Regions from separate parts of the Streptomyces sp. bgisy100 genome, predicted to be linked through region 1. Evidence: riboswitches for the same ligand, from Rfam matches in the RefSeq annotation. Region 1 holds a riboswitch; each other region holds the start of a gene.
The links. Region 1 has a riboswitch for cyclic di-AMP ahead of AC3EQ1_RS25850 (transglycosylase family protein). Riboswitches for the same ligand answer to the same signal wherever they lie in the genome.
Positions count from the first base shown of each region.

Region 2: another riboswitch for cyclic di-AMP. It lies ahead of AC3EQ1_RS15445 (C40 family peptidase); the one in region 1 lies ahead of AC3EQ1_RS25850 (transglycosylase family protein).
Region 3: another riboswitch for cyclic di-AMP. It lies ahead of AC3EQ1_RS14415 (M23 family metallopeptidase); the one in region 1 lies ahead of AC3EQ1_RS25850 (transglycosylase family protein).
Region 4: another riboswitch for cyclic di-AMP. It lies ahead of AC3EQ1_RS28880 (M23 family metallopeptidase); the one in region 1 lies ahead of AC3EQ1_RS25850 (transglycosylase family protein).

Region 1 covers NZ_JBYITE010000049.1:19,523-23,481, reverse strand. Annotated here, with positions in the region: gene AC3EQ1_RS25860 (FtsB family cell division protein) at 1-18, opposite strand, end outside; gene eno (phosphopyruvate hydratase) at 149-1,438, opposite strand; gene AC3EQ1_RS25850 (transglycosylase family protein) at 1,659-2,330, opposite strand; cyclic di-AMP (ydaO/yuaA leader) riboswitch at 2,335-2,506, opposite strand; gene AC3EQ1_RS25845 (LysM peptidoglycan-binding domain-containing protein) at 2,762-3,763, opposite strand; gene AC3EQ1_RS25840 (cytochrome P450 family protein) at 3,868-3,959, opposite strand, start outside.
Region 2 covers NZ_JBYITE010000019.1:44,878-48,836, forward strand. Annotated here, with positions in the region: gene pcrA (DNA helicase PcrA) at 1-878, opposite strand, end outside; cyclic di-AMP (ydaO/yuaA leader) riboswitch at 1,160-1,337, shown strand; gene AC3EQ1_RS15445 (C40 family peptidase) at 1,346-2,488, shown strand; gene AC3EQ1_RS15450 (hypothetical protein) at 2,735-3,088, opposite strand; gene AC3EQ1_RS15455 (C40 family peptidase) at 3,331-3,959, shown strand, end outside.
Region 3 covers NZ_JBYITE010000017.1:41,565-45,523, forward strand. Annotated here, with positions in the region: gene AC3EQ1_RS14410 (M16 family metallopeptidase) at 1-566, shown strand, start outside; cyclic di-AMP (ydaO/yuaA leader) riboswitch at 887-1,044, shown strand; gene AC3EQ1_RS14415 (M23 family metallopeptidase) at 1,059-1,853, shown strand; gene AC3EQ1_RS14420 (GntR family transcriptional regulator) at 2,062-2,769, shown strand; gene AC3EQ1_RS14425 (HPr family phosphocarrier protein) at 3,031-3,312, opposite strand; gene AC3EQ1_RS14430 (bifunctional acetate--CoA ligase family protein/GNAT family N-acetyltransferase) at 3,431-3,959, shown strand, end outside.
Region 4 covers NZ_JBYITE010000066.1:3,010-6,968, forward strand. Annotated here, with positions in the region: gene AC3EQ1_RS28875 (aldo/keto reductase) at 1-801, opposite strand, end outside; gene AC3EQ1_RS28880 (M23 family metallopeptidase) at 987-2,051, opposite strand; cyclic di-AMP (ydaO/yuaA leader) riboswitch at 2,063-2,204, opposite strand; gene AC3EQ1_RS28885 (PP2C family protein-serine/threonine phosphatase) at 2,485-3,750, opposite strand; gene AC3EQ1_RS28890 (hypothetical protein) at 3,943-3,959, shown strand, end outside.

The sequences.
Region 1 (3,959 bases):
CTCCCGGTCTCCGGCCACGTCGCCTCCCCTGTCGCTCCCCGTACCGGCTCTCCGTGTCCAGTACGAACGTCCCCGGCCACGGTACGGGACCGGGGACGGGGACGTCCGGATGCCGGGCGGGGCCGTGTGCGGCGGCCCCGTCGTGGCCTTACTGGAAGCGGAACCGCGGGAAGGCGGAGCGGCCCGCGTACACCGCGGCGTCGTCGAGGATCTCCTCGATGCGCAGCAGCTGGTTGTACTTGGCGACGCGCTCGGAGCGGGCCGGGGCGCCGGTCTTGATCTGGCCGCAGTTGGTGGCGACGGCCAGGTCGGCGATGGTGACGTCCTCGGTCTCACCGGAGCGGTGGGACATCATGCACTTGTAGCCGTTGCGCTGGGCCAGCTCGACGGCGTCCAGGGTCTCGGTCAGCGAGCCGATCTGGTTGACCTTGACCAGCAGGGCGTTGGCCGTGTTGCTCTCGATGCCGCGGGAGAGGCGCTCCGGGTTGGTGACGAACAGGTCGTCACCCACCAGCTGGACCTTGTCACCGAGCTGCTCGGTGATGGTCTTCCAGCCCTCCCAGTCCTCCTCGTTCAGCGGGTCCTCGATGGAGACCAGCGGGTACGCGGCGACCAGCTCGGCGTAGTAGGAGGTCATCTCGGCGGCGGAGAGCGACTTGCCCTCGAACGCGTACGCGCCGTCCTTGTAGAACTCGGTGGCGGCGACGTCGAGCGCGAGCGCGATGTCCTGGCCGGGGGTGTAGCCGGCCTTCTCGATGGCCTCGACGATCAGGTCGAGGGCCTCACGGTTGGAGTCCAGGTTCGGGGCGAAGCCGCCCTCGTCGCCGAGGCCGGTGGACAGGCCCCGCTCCTTCAGCACGGACTTCAGCGTGTGGTAGACCTCGGCGCCCCAGCGCAGGGCCTCGGAGAAGGACTCCGCGCCGATCGGGGCGATCATGAACTCCTGGATGTCCACATTGGAGTCGGCGTGCGAGCCGCCGTTGAGGATGTTCATCATCGGGACCGGCAGCAGGTGGGCGTTGGGGCCACCGAGGTACCGGAAGAGCGGCAGGTCGGACGCCTCGGAGGCGGCGTGCGCGACGGCCAGCGAGACGCCGAGGATGGCGTTGGCGCCGAGCGAGGACTTGTCCGGGGTGGCGTCCAGGTCGAACATCGCCTGGTCGATCAGCCGCTGCTCGGTGGCGTCGTAGCCGACGAGCTCCGGGCCGATCTGCTCGATCACGGCGAGGACGGCCTTCTCGACACCCTTGCCGCCGTAGCGGCTCTTGTCACCGTCGCGGAGCTCGAGGGCCTCGAACGCTCCGGTGGAGGCACCGGAGGGGACGGCGGCACGACCGGTGCTGCCGTCGTCGAGGCCGACCTCGACCTCGACCGTGGGGTTGCCTCGCGAGTCGAGGATTTCCCGGGCTACGACGACGTCGATGGACGGCACGAGCATCTCCTTCATGGGTGTGACGCAGATTCGCAGTGTCTGGGTGGCGCTGCGCCACGAGCCTAACCGGACCGGCCGCATCGGTCGGCCTCTGCCCGCCCGGCGAGACGAAAAGGCGCCCATAGACCCGCAAAAGCACGCCCCGGCCGGGCGCGTCCGGGGGCAGGGCGCTCGGCCGGGGCGGCACGCCCGCTGCCCCGGCCGGGCCGGGGCAGCGGGAGGCGGGTCAGCTCAGGTGGAGCCGCTGGCCCGGGTAGATCACATCGGCGTCGTCCACGATGTCCTTGTTCAGGTCGTAGACCTTCTTCCAGCCGCCCTTGACGTCCTCGGCCTTCGCGATGGTGCCGAGGGTGTCGCCGGACTTGACCTTGTACTCGCCGTCGCCCTTCTTGACGGGCTTGGGCGCGGCCTGCTTCTGCGGGGCCGCCGCCGGGCGGTCGCTGCGGTCGGCGTGCTCCGGGGCACCGCGGTCCTCCGTGGCGTCGCCGGAGGAGGAGCCGGTGTCGACACCGGCGGCCGGGCCGCCCGCGGTGAGGCCGCCGGCCCCGGCGCAGGACCAGGCGCCCGGACCCTGCTGGGCGAGCAGCTTCTCGGCAGCGGCGATCTGCTGCTCCTTGGTGGCCTGGTCGGCGCGCGGGGCGTACTGGGTGCCGCCCGCGGCGGCCCAGCTGGACTGGGAGAACTGCAGGCCACCGTAGTAACCGTTGCCGGTGTTGATGGACCAGTTGCCACCGGACTCGCACTGGGCGACCTTCTCCCAGGTGTCCACGGAGGCTGCGGAGGCCGAGGTGGCGCCGATCAGCGGGGCGGCCACGGCGGTGCCCGCCAGACCGGCGAGCGCGGCCATACGGACGGCCTTGGACGGACGGCGATGCTTGTTCTTGCCGGAAAGCAGCATGGAACGGTCTCCTCACCGACGCCTGCGAGGTGAGCTGTCGGGTTCGGGCTGTGAGTGCCCGGCCCGGTGCCTGCGCACCGGGCTTCACCCCTAGCCGGTCGGCCCGTTCATCCTTCAACGGACGTGTCCGGCACTTACCTTGGGTCCCCCGCTCCTGCCTACGGCGCTTTCGCGACGATTCCCTCCGGCCGCCGGCAGGATTCGGCGTGACGGTCGGAGGCGCCCGCGGTGGCGAGCGGACACGACGGTAAGCACACCCGCCCCGCAGGTTCAAAGTGCGACATCCCGCCCATCAAACCCCTCCCTGCCCGCCCGTCACTCACATCACCGCAGGTGAGGGCGGGTACAGGGCCATCCGACCGTCCAGACAGGTGCGTTGGGCCGATGAGATGCTTCTCTCACGCACCCACAACGGGCGGAAAGGGCTCGAACTACCCTTCGGAATCGCTCAGATCGAGGTCCTGGCCTGGGCGAATCACGTCCGCGTCGGAGCCGACGACGTCCTCGTTCGACGCGTACAGCGCGCTCCAACCACCGGGAAGGGCGTACTCCTGAGCGATATCCGACAAACTGTCACCCGGTTGGACGGTGTACCGGCCGTCCGCGGACGTGTCGGCCCGGTCCTCACCACGCGAGGCGTGCCGTCCGCTGTCGCGCTCCTCGTCCCCGGACTCCTGCTCGTCGGCGGGGGCGCCACGGTGCCGGCCGGTGCCGTCGCCGCCCTTGTCCGAGCCGTCCTCGTCCGAGCCACCCTTCCCGCCGGACGCTCCGTCACTTTCGTCGGACCGGTGGGCGTCGGCCTTGTCGTCGCCGCTCTTGCCGTCGTCCGCGTCGCCGTTCTTCGCGTCGTCGCTCTTCGCGTCGCCGTTCTTGTCGTCCTCGCGCTTCCCGCCGTCGCCCTTGTCGTCATCGGCGTCGTCGCTCTGCGCGCGGTCCGCGTCGTCGTCGGCTCTGCCGGACGACGACGCGCCGTCGGAGTACTCCGGGTCGAGCGGCAGCAGGGACTCCAGCGGGCCCGGCGGCTCGGTGCTGCCGGGGTCGACGTCGGGGGCCTCGCCCCCTTCCTGGAGCCGCGCGTTGGTGGCACAACTGGGCCAGGCCTCCGGCCCGCGGTCGGTGAGGATCTTCTCGGCCACCGATATCTGCTGGGAGCGGCTGGCCAGGTCGGCGCGCGGCGCGTAGTCCCGGCCGCCGTACTCCTCCCACATCTCCTGGGTGAACTGCAGACCGCCGTAGAAGCCGTTGCCGGCGTTGGCACTCCACAGCCCGCCGCTCTCGCACTGGGCGACCCGGTCCCAGGTGTCGGCGTCCGCCGCCTGGGCGCCGGTGGCCCCGAGCAGCGGCATCGCGATGCCCGCTCCGGTCATGCCGACGGTGACGAAGATGGCGGGTGCCTGGCGGGGGCGGCGGTGTCGACCGTTCCCGGAACGCATGCGGTTGCCTTTCGAGCGAGTGACAGAGGGCCGTGGGGGGACCGCTTGAAAGTAACGGCGGCCCACGGCAGTCACAAGACGATGTAGCCGAGATCACGTATTGGTCACGTAGTTGACAAACCTTCACTTCCCGTAGGGCTGAACTCCACCGGAAGGGTCCGCAGTCCCCGCATGATGAGCCCGCCACGCCATCGCA
Region 2 (3,959 bases), on a different contig from region 1:
GTGTACTGGGCGTGGTTGGTGTCCTGGTACTCGTCGACGAGGACGTGCCGGAAGCGCCGCCGGTAGTGCTCGGCGACGTCCGGGAACGCCTGGAGCAGGTGGACCGTGGTCATGATGATGTCGTCGAAGTCGAGGGCGTTGGCCTCGCGCAGCCTCGACTGGTACATCGCGTAGGCCTCGGCGAGCGTCTTCTCGAAAGCGTCCGCGGCCTGCCCGGCGAAGGTCTCCTCGTCGATGAGCTCGTTCTTGAGGTTGGAGATCTTCGCGCTGAACGACTTGGGCGGATACCGCTTGGGGTCCAGGTCGAGATCCCGGCAGACCAGCGACATCAGGCGCTTGGAGTCCGCGGCGTCGTAGATCGAGAAGCTGGAGGTGAAGCCGAGCTTCTTGCTCTCCCGGCGCAGGATGCGGACGCAGGCGCTGTGGAAGGTGGACACCCACATGGCGTTCGCCCGGGGGCCGACGAGCTCCTCGACGCGCTCCTTCATCTCCCCGGCGGCCTTGTTGGTGAAGGTGATCGCGAGGATCTGGCCGGGGTGGACGTGGCGCGCGCCCAGGAGGTGGGCGATGCGGTGGGTCAGCACCCGGGTCTTGCCCGAGCCGGCGCCGGCGACGATGAGCAGCGGCGATCCGGTGTGGACGACGGCGGCGCGCTGCTGCTCGTTCAGCCCCTCGAGCAGCGCGGCCGGGTCGATGGCAGGCCTCGGCGCGCCGTCGCGGTAGTACGCGTCCCGCTGGACGGGGTGGTCGAAGCGCCCCTCGAAGAGGTCGTGGGGGACCTCCTCCCGCGGGTGCGCGGACTCCTCGGGCGGCGGCGGGGGCTCCTCGCCCGAGTGCTCGAGGTCCGCCAGGAAGCTGTCGTCAAAGAGGCTGCTCATCGCCCACCGAGTCTAGGCGGCCGGACCGACAGCCCACACCGGTTCCCGCGTCCGTGCGGCCTCGACCGTCCCGTTCCGGCCGCCGCCGGTCCGCCGGCGGGCAAGGAGCAGGCCGTGGGGCCCGGCCGGCAGCAGGCCGGGGGTCGGCATGATCCAGCTCACACCTCAGGTCACGAAAAGGTTTCGGGCATATCGAACACCAGCCTTCACAGCACCCCCACACATTGGCTACCGTGCTCGCTCAGGCGGCTCGCACCACCCGCCGACGACCGCGTCGGCACGGGCGGCCTCCGCCGAGTCCGGCCCTGCCTCAGGCACCCGGAGCCGGGGACCCACAAAGCAACAATGGGGTGAATCGGCCCTCCGCACGCGGATCGAACGCCGTGCACGGGCCGTAGGGCAGCCTTCCGATCCGCCCGAACCCGACAGCTAACCCGGTAGGCGGTCCACGGAAGGAGACGCGCGCCTTGGCGTCGCACCGCAAACCGCGGACCAGTATTCTCGCCTCCCCCGGCTCCAGCCGCGCGGCCGTCGGCCTCACCACCGCGGCGATGGCGTCCGCGACGCTGCTGTCGCAGAGCGCCCAGGCCGCGCCGGACGAGCCGCGGCAGAGCATCGAAGAGGTCCAGAAGAAGGTCGACGACCTGTACCGCCAGGCCGAGTCGTCCACCCAGGAGTACAACCAGGCCAAGGAGCGCACCGACGCCCAGCGGTCGCGCACCGACCGGCTGGTCGACGACGTCGCGAAGCGGACGGAGCGGCTGAACGAGTCCCGCCGCAAGCTCGGCGGCCTCGCCGCGGCCCAGTACCGCGAGGGCGGGATGGCCCCGACCGCCACCCTGATGCTCTCGGAGCAGCCGCAGGACTACTTCGACCAGAACCACCTGATGGACCGGATGACCCAGCGCCAGCAGCGCGCCGTCTCGGACTTCCAGGAGGAGCAGGAGAAGGCGTCCGAGCAGCGGGGCAGGGCCACCCGGAGCCTGGAGTCCCTCACCGATTCGCAGGACCGGCTGCGGGCCAGCAAGCGGACCGTGCAGCGCAAGCTCGCCGAGGCGCGCGATCTGCTGTCGGACCTGACCGCCGAGGAGAAGGCCCGGCTGGCGGCGATCGAGCGCCGGAAGCAGGCCGAGGCCCAGCGCAAGGCGGAGGAGCTGGCCCGGGAGCAGGCCGAGAAGCAGCGCCGGGAGGAGGCCCAGCAGGACGACGCCACGGGCGGTTCCACCGGCACCGGCCAGGACTCGGACTCCGGCACCGCCTCGGCCAAGGCCGCCCAGGCGCTGGCCTTCGCGAAGGCGCAGATAGGCAAGCCGTACGTGTGGGGCGCCAGCGGCCCGAACTCCTTCGACTGCTCGGGGCTCACCCAGGCCGCGTGGAAGAGCGCCGGGGTCTCCCTGCCGCGTACCACCTGGGACCAGGTGAAGGTCGGCACCCGGGTCGCCACCGAGGACCTCAAGCCGGGTGACCTGGTGTTCTTCTACGACGACATCAGCCATGTCGGGATCTACGCGGGCAACGGCCAGATGGTCCACGCCCCGAAGCCGGGCGCCAACGTCCGCACCGAGGCGATCACCTACATGCCGATCTACGGCAGCGTCCGCCCCTCGTAACCGGCCGACGACGCGGAGTGCGCCCCACCGGACCGCCGGTGGGGCGCACTGCGTTCGGGGGCGGGTGGCCTGTGAAGGGGCGCCTCGGGGTCGGGTGTCGCTTCCGACCGGCCGGGGCCGCCCCCTTTCCCGGACTCCGGGGGCACGTCCCGGGCCGGGACTCCGGGGGTACGTCCAGAGCCGGGACTCCGGGGGCACGTCCAGAGCCGGGACTGCGGGGCTACGTCCCGGGCCGGGACTGCGGGGCTACGTCCAGAGCACCGCGATGAACACATTGGCGACCGTCAGCAGGCCGACCGCGGCGAAGGCGCCCTTCTCGACCTTCTCCTCGTCCCGCTTCACGTAGACCAGGGCGAGGATGACGACCAGCAGGGCGAGCTTCACGCCGAGCTTGACGGTGTTCGGGGTCTGGTCGTCGGCCTGGTTCAGGCCGACCAGCGCGACGCCGGTGACGAGCATGGTCAGCGCGCCGTGCAGCATCGCGGGGACGAACCGCGCCGTGCCCTGGCCCATCGCCTTCATCTGGGTGAGGAATCCGCCGAGCAGCGAGGCGATGCCGATGATGTGCAGGCCGACGAAGACATTGATCAATATGTCCATGCGGCGGAGCGTAACCGGGCCCATAGCACCCTCTCGCAGCCGGGTCCGGCTCAATCGCCATTTCGATCATGCGCGCGCCGGGAAACGCCAGAGCGGCGAGAAATCACCCGGGGCTTCCGTTCAGACCCGCGCGTAAAGGACCCAGTCCCGCTCATCCTCGTACTTGCTCCCGCCCGGCGGGCTTAGCGTCCTCCTCCAGACGGCCGAACCCCCCGCGGCTGTCGGACCGTTGGAAGGATGTGATGGCGGCCGTGGCCTCGCACCGGAAGCCCAGGCGGCGATCGCTGACCGGTACCACCGCCCGTACGGCGGTGACCCTCGCCCTCGCCTCCGCCGCCGGCGGAGGCGCCCTGGAGGGCACCGCGCTGGCCGACCCCGGACCCGGCACCGCCCGGGTGAAGGCCGAGGTCGACCGGCTCCACCAGGAGGCCGAGGAGGCCACCGAGAAGTACAACGGCGCACGGGAGAAGGCCGTGAAGGCGCAGCAGGCCCTGGACGGACTCCGGGACGAGGCGGCCCGCCGGACGCAGCGGCTGAACGCCTCCCGCAACGCACTGGGTTCGCTGGCCACCGCCCAGTACCGTTCGGGCGGCATCGCCCCGGCGCTCCAGCTCGCGCTCTCCTCCGCGCCGGACCAGTACCTGGAGCGCGCCTCGCTGATGGACCGGGCGGGCAGCCGGCAGGCGACCGCCGTCGCCGGGATCCGCCACCAGCTCCGCGGCCTCGACCAGGTCCGTGACCAGGCGGGTGACCGGCTGGCGGAACTCCGCGGCCACCAGGCCGAGCTGCGGACGCAGAAGAAGGCCGCGCACCGGAAGCTCGCCGCGGCGGAGCGGCTGCTGGACCGGCTCACGGCGAAGCAGCGCGCCAC
Region 3 (3,959 bases), on a different contig from region 1:
CGGACCGGCACGACCGGGTGTGGTCGGCCCAGGTGCTCGGGATCTACTGCCTCGGCGGCACCCTCACCTCCCGGCTCGACCGGGTGCTGCGGGAGGAGAAGGGCTACACCTACGGCGTGCGGTCCTTCGGCCAGGTCCTGCGCTCCGGTCCCGACGGCACCGGCGCCTCGCTGCTGGCCATCAGCGGCTCGGTGGACACCGCCTCCACCGGCCCCGCCCTGGACGACGCCTGGAAGGTGCTGCGCACTCTCGCCGCCGAGGGCCTGACCGACGCCGAGCGGGACGTCGCCGTGCAGAACCTCGTCGGGGTCGCGCCCCTGAAGTACGAGACGGCAGCGGCCGTCGCCGGCACCCTCGCCGACCAGGTGGAGCAGCACCTGCCGGACGACTACCAGGCACAGCTCTACGCCCGGCTCGCCGAGACCGGCACCGTGGAGGCGACGGCGGCGGCCGTCAGCGCCTTCCCGGTGGACCGGCTGGTCACCGTGCTCGTGGGCGACGCCTCGCAGATCGAGGAGCCGGTGCGGGCGCTCGGCATCGGCGAGGTGAAGGTGGTCGGCGGCTGAGCCGCCCGGCCCGGCGGCGGGGCGGGCCCGTCCCCAACTCGTGAGTCCGCCGGTCCCGTTGTGGCGTCAGGCGCCCCAAAGGGCTTGTCCCCCGGGGCGGCTGACGCCGCGTCGGTCCGTTCCGGCGGGCCGTGACACGACAGCGAACCCCGGTGCCGGGTACGGCACCGGGGTTCGGTCGTATGCCCGTTTTGTTGGTGAGGGTGAGTGTTCTCCTGTGGTGTGCGCAACAAAGATCGGCATTTCTTTGGCGATTGAAAGATGTCCCGTTTAGCGTCGGTGCGGCTGTTCGGTCGGACACCGGCCGCACCCGCGGCACCGGACAGTCATCGCCGAGTCCCCGTACGGCGCGAGCCAGGGGAGCCGGGGACCCGTGCGCAGTCCCTGGGGTGAATCGGACGCCTCTCCGGAGGGGTCCGTAGGAGACCTTCCTGCTCCGAACCCGTCAGCTAACCCGGTAGGCGAGAAGGAAGGAAAGGAGTACGCCGCCCCATGGCGTTCACCCGTGCCACCGGGAAACACCGCCGTCCGAGCCGCATGGCCCGCTCCGGCGCGAACATCGCAGGCATAGCCACGCTCACCGCCGCCGGCGCCGTCACCTCGGTCGCTTCGCCCGCGCTCGCCGCGCCCGGGGAGACCCCGGCGCCCGAGGAGACCGGGCTGCGTCAGGCGATCGTCGCCGGGGACACCCTCGCCGACACGATCGACGCCCAGGCGAAGGCCCAGCAGGAGGCCGCCGACGCGGCCGCCGCCAAGGCCAAGGCCGAGGCCGAGGCCAAGAAGCGGGCCGCCGAGGCCCGGCGCGAGGCCGCCGCCAAGGCCGAGAAGGCGCGCGAGGCCAAGGAGCGGGCCGCCCGCGAGGCCGAGCGCAAGCGTCTGAACACCTTCGTCCTCCCCGTCGAGGGCAGCAGCGTCTCCACCGGATACCAGGCATCCGGCGGCGCCTGGTCCTCCGGCAGCCACACCGGCATCGACTTCCACGCCTCTGTCGGCACCTCCGTCCACGCCGTCGGCGCGGGCGAGGTCGTCGAGGCCGGCTGGGGCGGCGCCTACGGCAACAACGTGGTGATCAAGATGAAGGACGGCACGTACACCCAGTACGGCCACCTGTCGTCCATCGGCGTCTCCGTGGGCGAGACGGTCACCCCGGGGAAGCAGATCGGCCTGTCCGGCAACACCGGCAACACCACTGGCCCGCACCTGCACTTCGAGGCCCGTACCTCGCCCGACTACGGCTCGGACATGGACCCGGTCGCCTACCTCCGGTCGCACGGCCTCAGCCTCTGAAGTCCCCGACCGCCGCCGGCCGCAAGGCAGCGCCGATCCCGCACCTCCAGCGGGGCAACGCCGGTCCGGCCTGTCCGAAAGTCAGCGCCGGTCCGGCCGTACGCGTCGGAAACGCCTCCGCATTGCCATAGAGTTCCTGAACGGGGCGGCAGCGAATTGTGCTTCGCCCTTCACCTTTCACAGGAGGTCGGGCCATGCGGGGGCGACGGTGAACGGAAATGCGCTGCCGACGGCCGGTAAGGGAATTCCGGCGCACGCGGTGTGCCAGGCGATCCGGGAAGACATCGTCTCCGGTGCGCACCCGCCCGGCAGCCGGCTCACCGAGGAGGTGCTGGCCCGCCGCTACGGCGTCTCCCGGGTGCCGGTCCGGGAGGCCCTGTGCACGCTGGAGTCCGAGGGGTTCGTGACCACGCGCCGGCACGCCGGTGCCTGTGTCGCCGAGCCCACCGCGCAGGAGGCGGCCGACCTCCTCGACATGCGGGTGCTGCTGGAACCGCTGGGCGCCGCCCGCGCCGCCCAGCGCCGCACCGAGGCCCATCTCAAGGTGCTGCGCGGACTGGTCCGGCTGGGCCAGGAGCGGGCCCGCCGGGGGCACACCGCGGATCTGCGGCCGCTCGGCGACTGGTTCCACGAGACCCTCGCCCAGGCGTCCGGCAGCCCCAGCCTGGCCTCGCTGCTCACCCAGGTCCGCCGCAAGGTCACCTGGGTGTACGCGGCCCATCCGCCGGTCCGCAGGGCCGAGTCCTGGCAGGAGTACGGCGCGGTCACCGACGCGGTGGCGCGGCGTGACGCGGACCGGGCCCGCACGCTGATGGCCGCGCACGCCGAACGTTCCCTGGCGGCCTACCGGCTGCGCCGGCCCTTTCCGGTGAGAAATCCGAAACAGCCCGTCAACACGCTGAGCGCGGGGAATTAACAGAATTCCGGTAACGGCGGGCGGGAATTCGGTCCGCACATTTGCGTCGAACGGGAACGGGAACGGGAGCGGAAAAAGGACAGGGCCGCGGCGTCCCTCCGAAAGGTTCACCACGGCCCGGCCGTGCACGGCATTTCCCCGGCGGTCCGCACGGTGGCGGCCCGCACGTGGGCAGTCTGCTCGGTGTCCCTTCCCGCGGCGGTTGCGCGCCGGACACCCGCAGGACCCGCCCGCCGGGGGCGGGCCGGGCGCAAGGAGCCCTCAGACGGTCTCCGGGAGCTCCTCCAGCCCCTCGGCGACCAGCTTCGCCAGCCGGTCGAGAGCGGCCTCGGCACCGTCGGCCTCGGAGGAGAGGACGATCTCCTCGCCGCCCTGGGCACCCAGTCCCAGCACGGCCAGCATCGAAGCGGCGTTGACCGGGGTGCCGTCGGGCTTGGCGATCGTCACGGGGACGCCGGAGGCGTTCGCCGCGCGAACGAAGATCGAAGCGGGCCGGGCATGCAGGCCCTCGGCCCAGCCGACAGTGACGCGGCGCTCAACCATGGTGTTGCCCTTCGGGTCGTGGCGGTCTTCAGATGGGACAGTTGTCTAGACCAGACGCGGCCAGTCTCTCACGGCACTTCCGGTGCTCACCGCGGCCCTGCGCCCGTAGGCTTGGGCCATGGAACTGCCGTCGGAGCACGCCTACCCGACCCACTGGGAAGCCGACGTCGTGCTGCGTGACGGCGGCACCGCACAGATCCGGCCCATCACTCCCGATGACGCCCAGCGCCTGGTGAGCTTCTACGAGCAGGTCTCGGACGAGTCGAAGTACTACCGCTTCTTCGCACCGTACCCCCGGCTCTCCGATCGCGATGTGCGCCGGTTCACCCACCACGACTACGTGGACCGGGTCGGCCTGGCGGCGACGGTGGGCGGGGAATTCATCGCCACCGTCCGGTACGACCGGATCGACGAGCGGGGCATGGCGGCGTCCGCCCCCGCCGACGAGGCCGAGGTCGCCTTCCTCGTACAGGACGCCCACCAGGGCCGGGGCGTGGCCTCCGCACTGCTGGAGCACATCGGCGCGGTCGCCCGCGAGCGCGGCATCCGCCGGTTCGCCGCCGAGGTGCTGCCCGCCAACACCAAGATGATCAAGGTGTTCACCGACGCCGGGTACACCCAGAAGCGCAGCTTCGAGGACGGGGTGG
Region 4 (3,959 bases), on a different contig from region 1:
CAGGGCGACCGCGGCCGGCTCGGCTCCCCGCGCGGTCGCGACCCGGTCGAGGGCGGCCAGGACACGTTCGCCGCGCTCGGTGCCCTGGTACTCCGCCGCCCGGCCCGCGCGGGCGCTGTCCACCGTGGTGCCCGGCCGGTACTTGCCGGTGAGGAAGCCGGCGGCGAGCGCGAAGTAGGGCACGGCGCCCAGGCCGTGCCGGGCGGCGACCTCGGCGAGCGGGCCTTCGTAGGTGTGGCGGGAGACCAGGTTGTAGTGCGGCTGGAGGGCCACGTACCGCGCCAGGCCCTCCCGTTCGGAGCAGAGCAGCGCCTCCTCCAGCCGCTCCGGGGTGATATTGGACGCGGCGATCTGCCGGACCTTGCCCTCCCGGACGAGCGCGTCCAGGGCGGTGAGGAACTCCTCGACGGGGAGGCCGGGGTCGTCGTAGTGCGTGTAGTAGAGGTCGACGTAGTCGGTGCGGAGGCGGCGCAGCGACTGCTCGGCCGCTTCCTTGACGGTCTTCGCGGAGAGCCCCTTGTAGTCGGGGTGCGCCCCCACCTTCGTCGCGATCACGACGTCCGCGCGGTTGCCGCGGGCCGCCATCCAGTTGCCGAGGACCGTCTCGGACTCGCCGCCGACGTGGCCCGGCACCCAGGCGGAATAGGCGTCGGCGGTGTCCACGAAGTTGCCGCCGGCCGCGGTGTACGCGTCGAGAACGGCGAAGGACTCCGCCTCGTCCGCGGTCCAGCCGAAGACATTGCCGCCGAGGCAGAGCGGGGAGACGGTCAGGTCGCCGAGGGACTTGCGCTGGTCAGCCATATCAGGCGTCAACTGGGGGGCGGCGGGGGCTATTCCGTCGGCAGCTGCGGTACGGCGGAGGCTGCTGCCGTACCGCGGGCGGTTGCGCCGGGGCGCCGCGGACAGGCCGACAGCCCTGGTGTCGGGGGGACGTCACCAGGGCTGTCGGAGGCTGCGGCGGCGGGCGCCGGTGGCGGGAGCGGCCGTCAGATGGAGAGGCCGCGGTCCCGCAGCCAGGAGGCCGGGTCGATCGGGGAGCCGCCGTCGGGACGGACCTCGAGGTGGAGGTGGGGACCGGTGACGTTGCCGGTGGCGCCGACGCGGCCGATGGTCTCGCCCGTGGTCACCTTGCCGGAGGTCTTCGTCATCGAGGAGAGGTGGCAGTACCAGACCTCGGTGCCGTCGTCGAGGGTGAGCACGATCCGGTAGCCGTACGCCCCGGCCCAGCCGGCCTGGGTGATGGTGCCGCCGTGGACCGCCTTGGCGGGGGTGCCGGTGGGGGCCGCGAAGTCCTGGCCGGTGTGGTCGTTGGACCAGAGGTCGCCGGCCTGGCCGAAGCTGGAGGTGAGGGTGTAGGAGGAGACCGGGACGGTGAACTGCTTGGCGAGCTTCGCCAGCCGCTCGGCCTCGGCCTTCTCACGGGCCTCCCGGGCCGCCTCCTCCGCCGCCTTCTTCTTCGCGGCGGCGGCCTCGGCCTTCTTCCGCTCGGCCTGCTCGGCGGCCCTCTCCGCGGCGGCCTTCTCGGCGGCCTTCTCCGCGGCCTCGCGCTCGGCCTTCTCGGCGGCGCTCTGCTGCTGCTCGGCCTGGCGCATGATGCGGGCGCGCAGCGCCTCGCCCGCGCCGGTGCCGTCGGCGGCCTCGTCGGCGGTGAGCCCGGCGTCACTCAGCGGGGCGGCGGAGGCGACGGCGACCGGGGCCTGCTCCGCGTCGTCCGCGACCAGGGAGCCGATGCCGGGCAGGGACGCGGCGTCGGGAAGCTTCTCCGAGACGGAGGAGAGGTCCGGCATGGAGATGGAGACCGGCGGCTTCTCCTGCGCGCTGGCCATGCCACCCGCGCCGACCGCGGCGAAGACGCCCACGCCGAGGACGGCGCCGCTACGGGCCATGCCGCCACCGCGCTGCTTGACGACGCGGTGCCGGCCGCGCACCGGGGCGACGGATTCCTCGGTCGGATTCCACTCACCCGCCGCGGCCGGGGGTTCCTCACCGAATCCGGGATCGAAACTCTGGGGTGTGTACGGGGATTCGGGGGCAGGCCTGTTGGACGCCACGCGGGCGCACTCCTTTCCTTCCTTCTCGCCTACCGGGTTAGCTGACGGGTTCGGAGCAGGAAGGTCTCCTACGGACCCCTCTGGGAGAGACGCCCGATTCACCCCAAGGTGTTGGTTCCCCGGTTCCCTGGGTGCAGGTGGTGCAGGTGGAGCTGGTGTGTCCGGTGGTGCAGGCCCTGCGGGGTGGTGCTGTGTGTGCGGGATTCGGCGATGGCGCACGGTGCCGTCTCTTGTGACGGCTGGGACGACCGCGCTGCGTTATCGAACGTTAATAGGGCCGGGGCCGGATTCCAAGCGGTTCTCGTTGATCGTTAACAGATTGGAGTAGGATCAATCCGGACATGTGCCGCCCAATAGGGGCGAGTTGAGCGGGCCCGCGAAACACGTTCCGGCTGATCGTGCGTCACTTGTTATGCGAAGTGATGCATTCCGGTCACGGACCGTAGGGTGCCGGGGCGGCGGCCCTGCCCTCGTCCGGACCACGGGTCAGCCCCACGGTCCTCCGGCGCTCCGGCTGCCGCCGCCCCGGCCGGCTGACCGCCAGCAGCGCCATGTCGTCCGCCGGCTCGCCCCCGGTGTGCCGGGCCACGTCCTCGACGAGCGCGTCGAGGAGGGCGTCGGGCCCGGGGAACAGCCGGCCGTCGAGCCGCTTCGCCGGGTCGTAGAAGACCCCCTTCTCGTCCCGGGCCTCGGTCACCCCGTCGGTGAACAGCAGCAGGGTCGAACCGCGCGGGAAGTCGAAGGTGTCGACCTGCTCCGGCCAGGCCCCCAGATCCCCCATCCCGAGCGGCAGCGAGGCCACCCCCGGCTCGACCCCGCACACCGAGCCGTCGGCGGAGAGCAGCAGCGGCGCCGGGTGGCCGCGGTTGAGGACGCGCAGCGTGCCCTCGGGCGGCGCCCCGTCGGTGGCGGAGGGGCGCGCGGCGCCCACCTCCGCCAGCACCGCGGTGGTGAAGCCCTCGAACCGGTCCAGGTCCTCGCCCCGCGCCTCGCGGGCCAGCGCCCGCTCCAGCCGGGCGGCGACCTCCACCAGATCCGGTTCCTCCTCGGCCGCCTCCCGGAAGGCACCGATGACCACGGCGACCGCCGCGACGGCCCCCAGCCCCTTCCCCCGGACGTCGCCCACGATCAGGCGGACCCCGTGCGGGGTCTGCTGGACGGCGTAGAGGTCCCCGCCGATCCGGGCGTCGGCCAGCGCCGCCTCGTACCGGGCGGCGACCTGGAAGCCGCCGATGCGTTCGTCGGGCGTCGGCAGGACGGCGAGCTGGACCGCCTCGGCGATGCTGCGGGCCGACGCCAGCTGCCGGTCCCCGCGCCGCACCACCCGGTTGATGAACAGCGCGAGCAGGGCGACGGTCAGCACGGTGACCAGCTCCGTCACCGACTCGATGTCGCCCGCGTCGCCGTTGTAGAGGTGCAGGGCGACGACCGCTCCCCCGGCGGCGATCCCCGCGGCAGCCGTGGCCCGCAGCGAGAAGAACGGCGCGGCCACCAGCGGCGCGGCCGAGAAGAAGGGGGAGCCGGTGAACCGGGCCGGCGTCGAGAGGTCGAAGGTCAGCCCGCCGATGATCAGCAGCGCGGGCATCCAGCGGGCGACGCGGGACCGGCCGGCGGAGCGGTTCTCGTCGTCGCGTTCGCCCGGAGCCCGGTCCGTGCCGCGGAGCCTGCGGCCCGTGCGGCCAGATCCCCCGACTCGCATCCCCACCTCGTGTCTCCTACCGTCCATGGCGCGGGAGCGGTACGGCACCGCCCCCTCAGGCTCTCCGGTGACCGGCCGGACGGCGAATCGGCGTACGCCACGTGATGGACACCGGCCCACCCCATTCCCTGCCGCTATATCCGATATGCCTGAATAGCCCATTATTCCGCCTTTGGGGTTAGCGTCGTAAGTATGAAGAGCGCAGTACG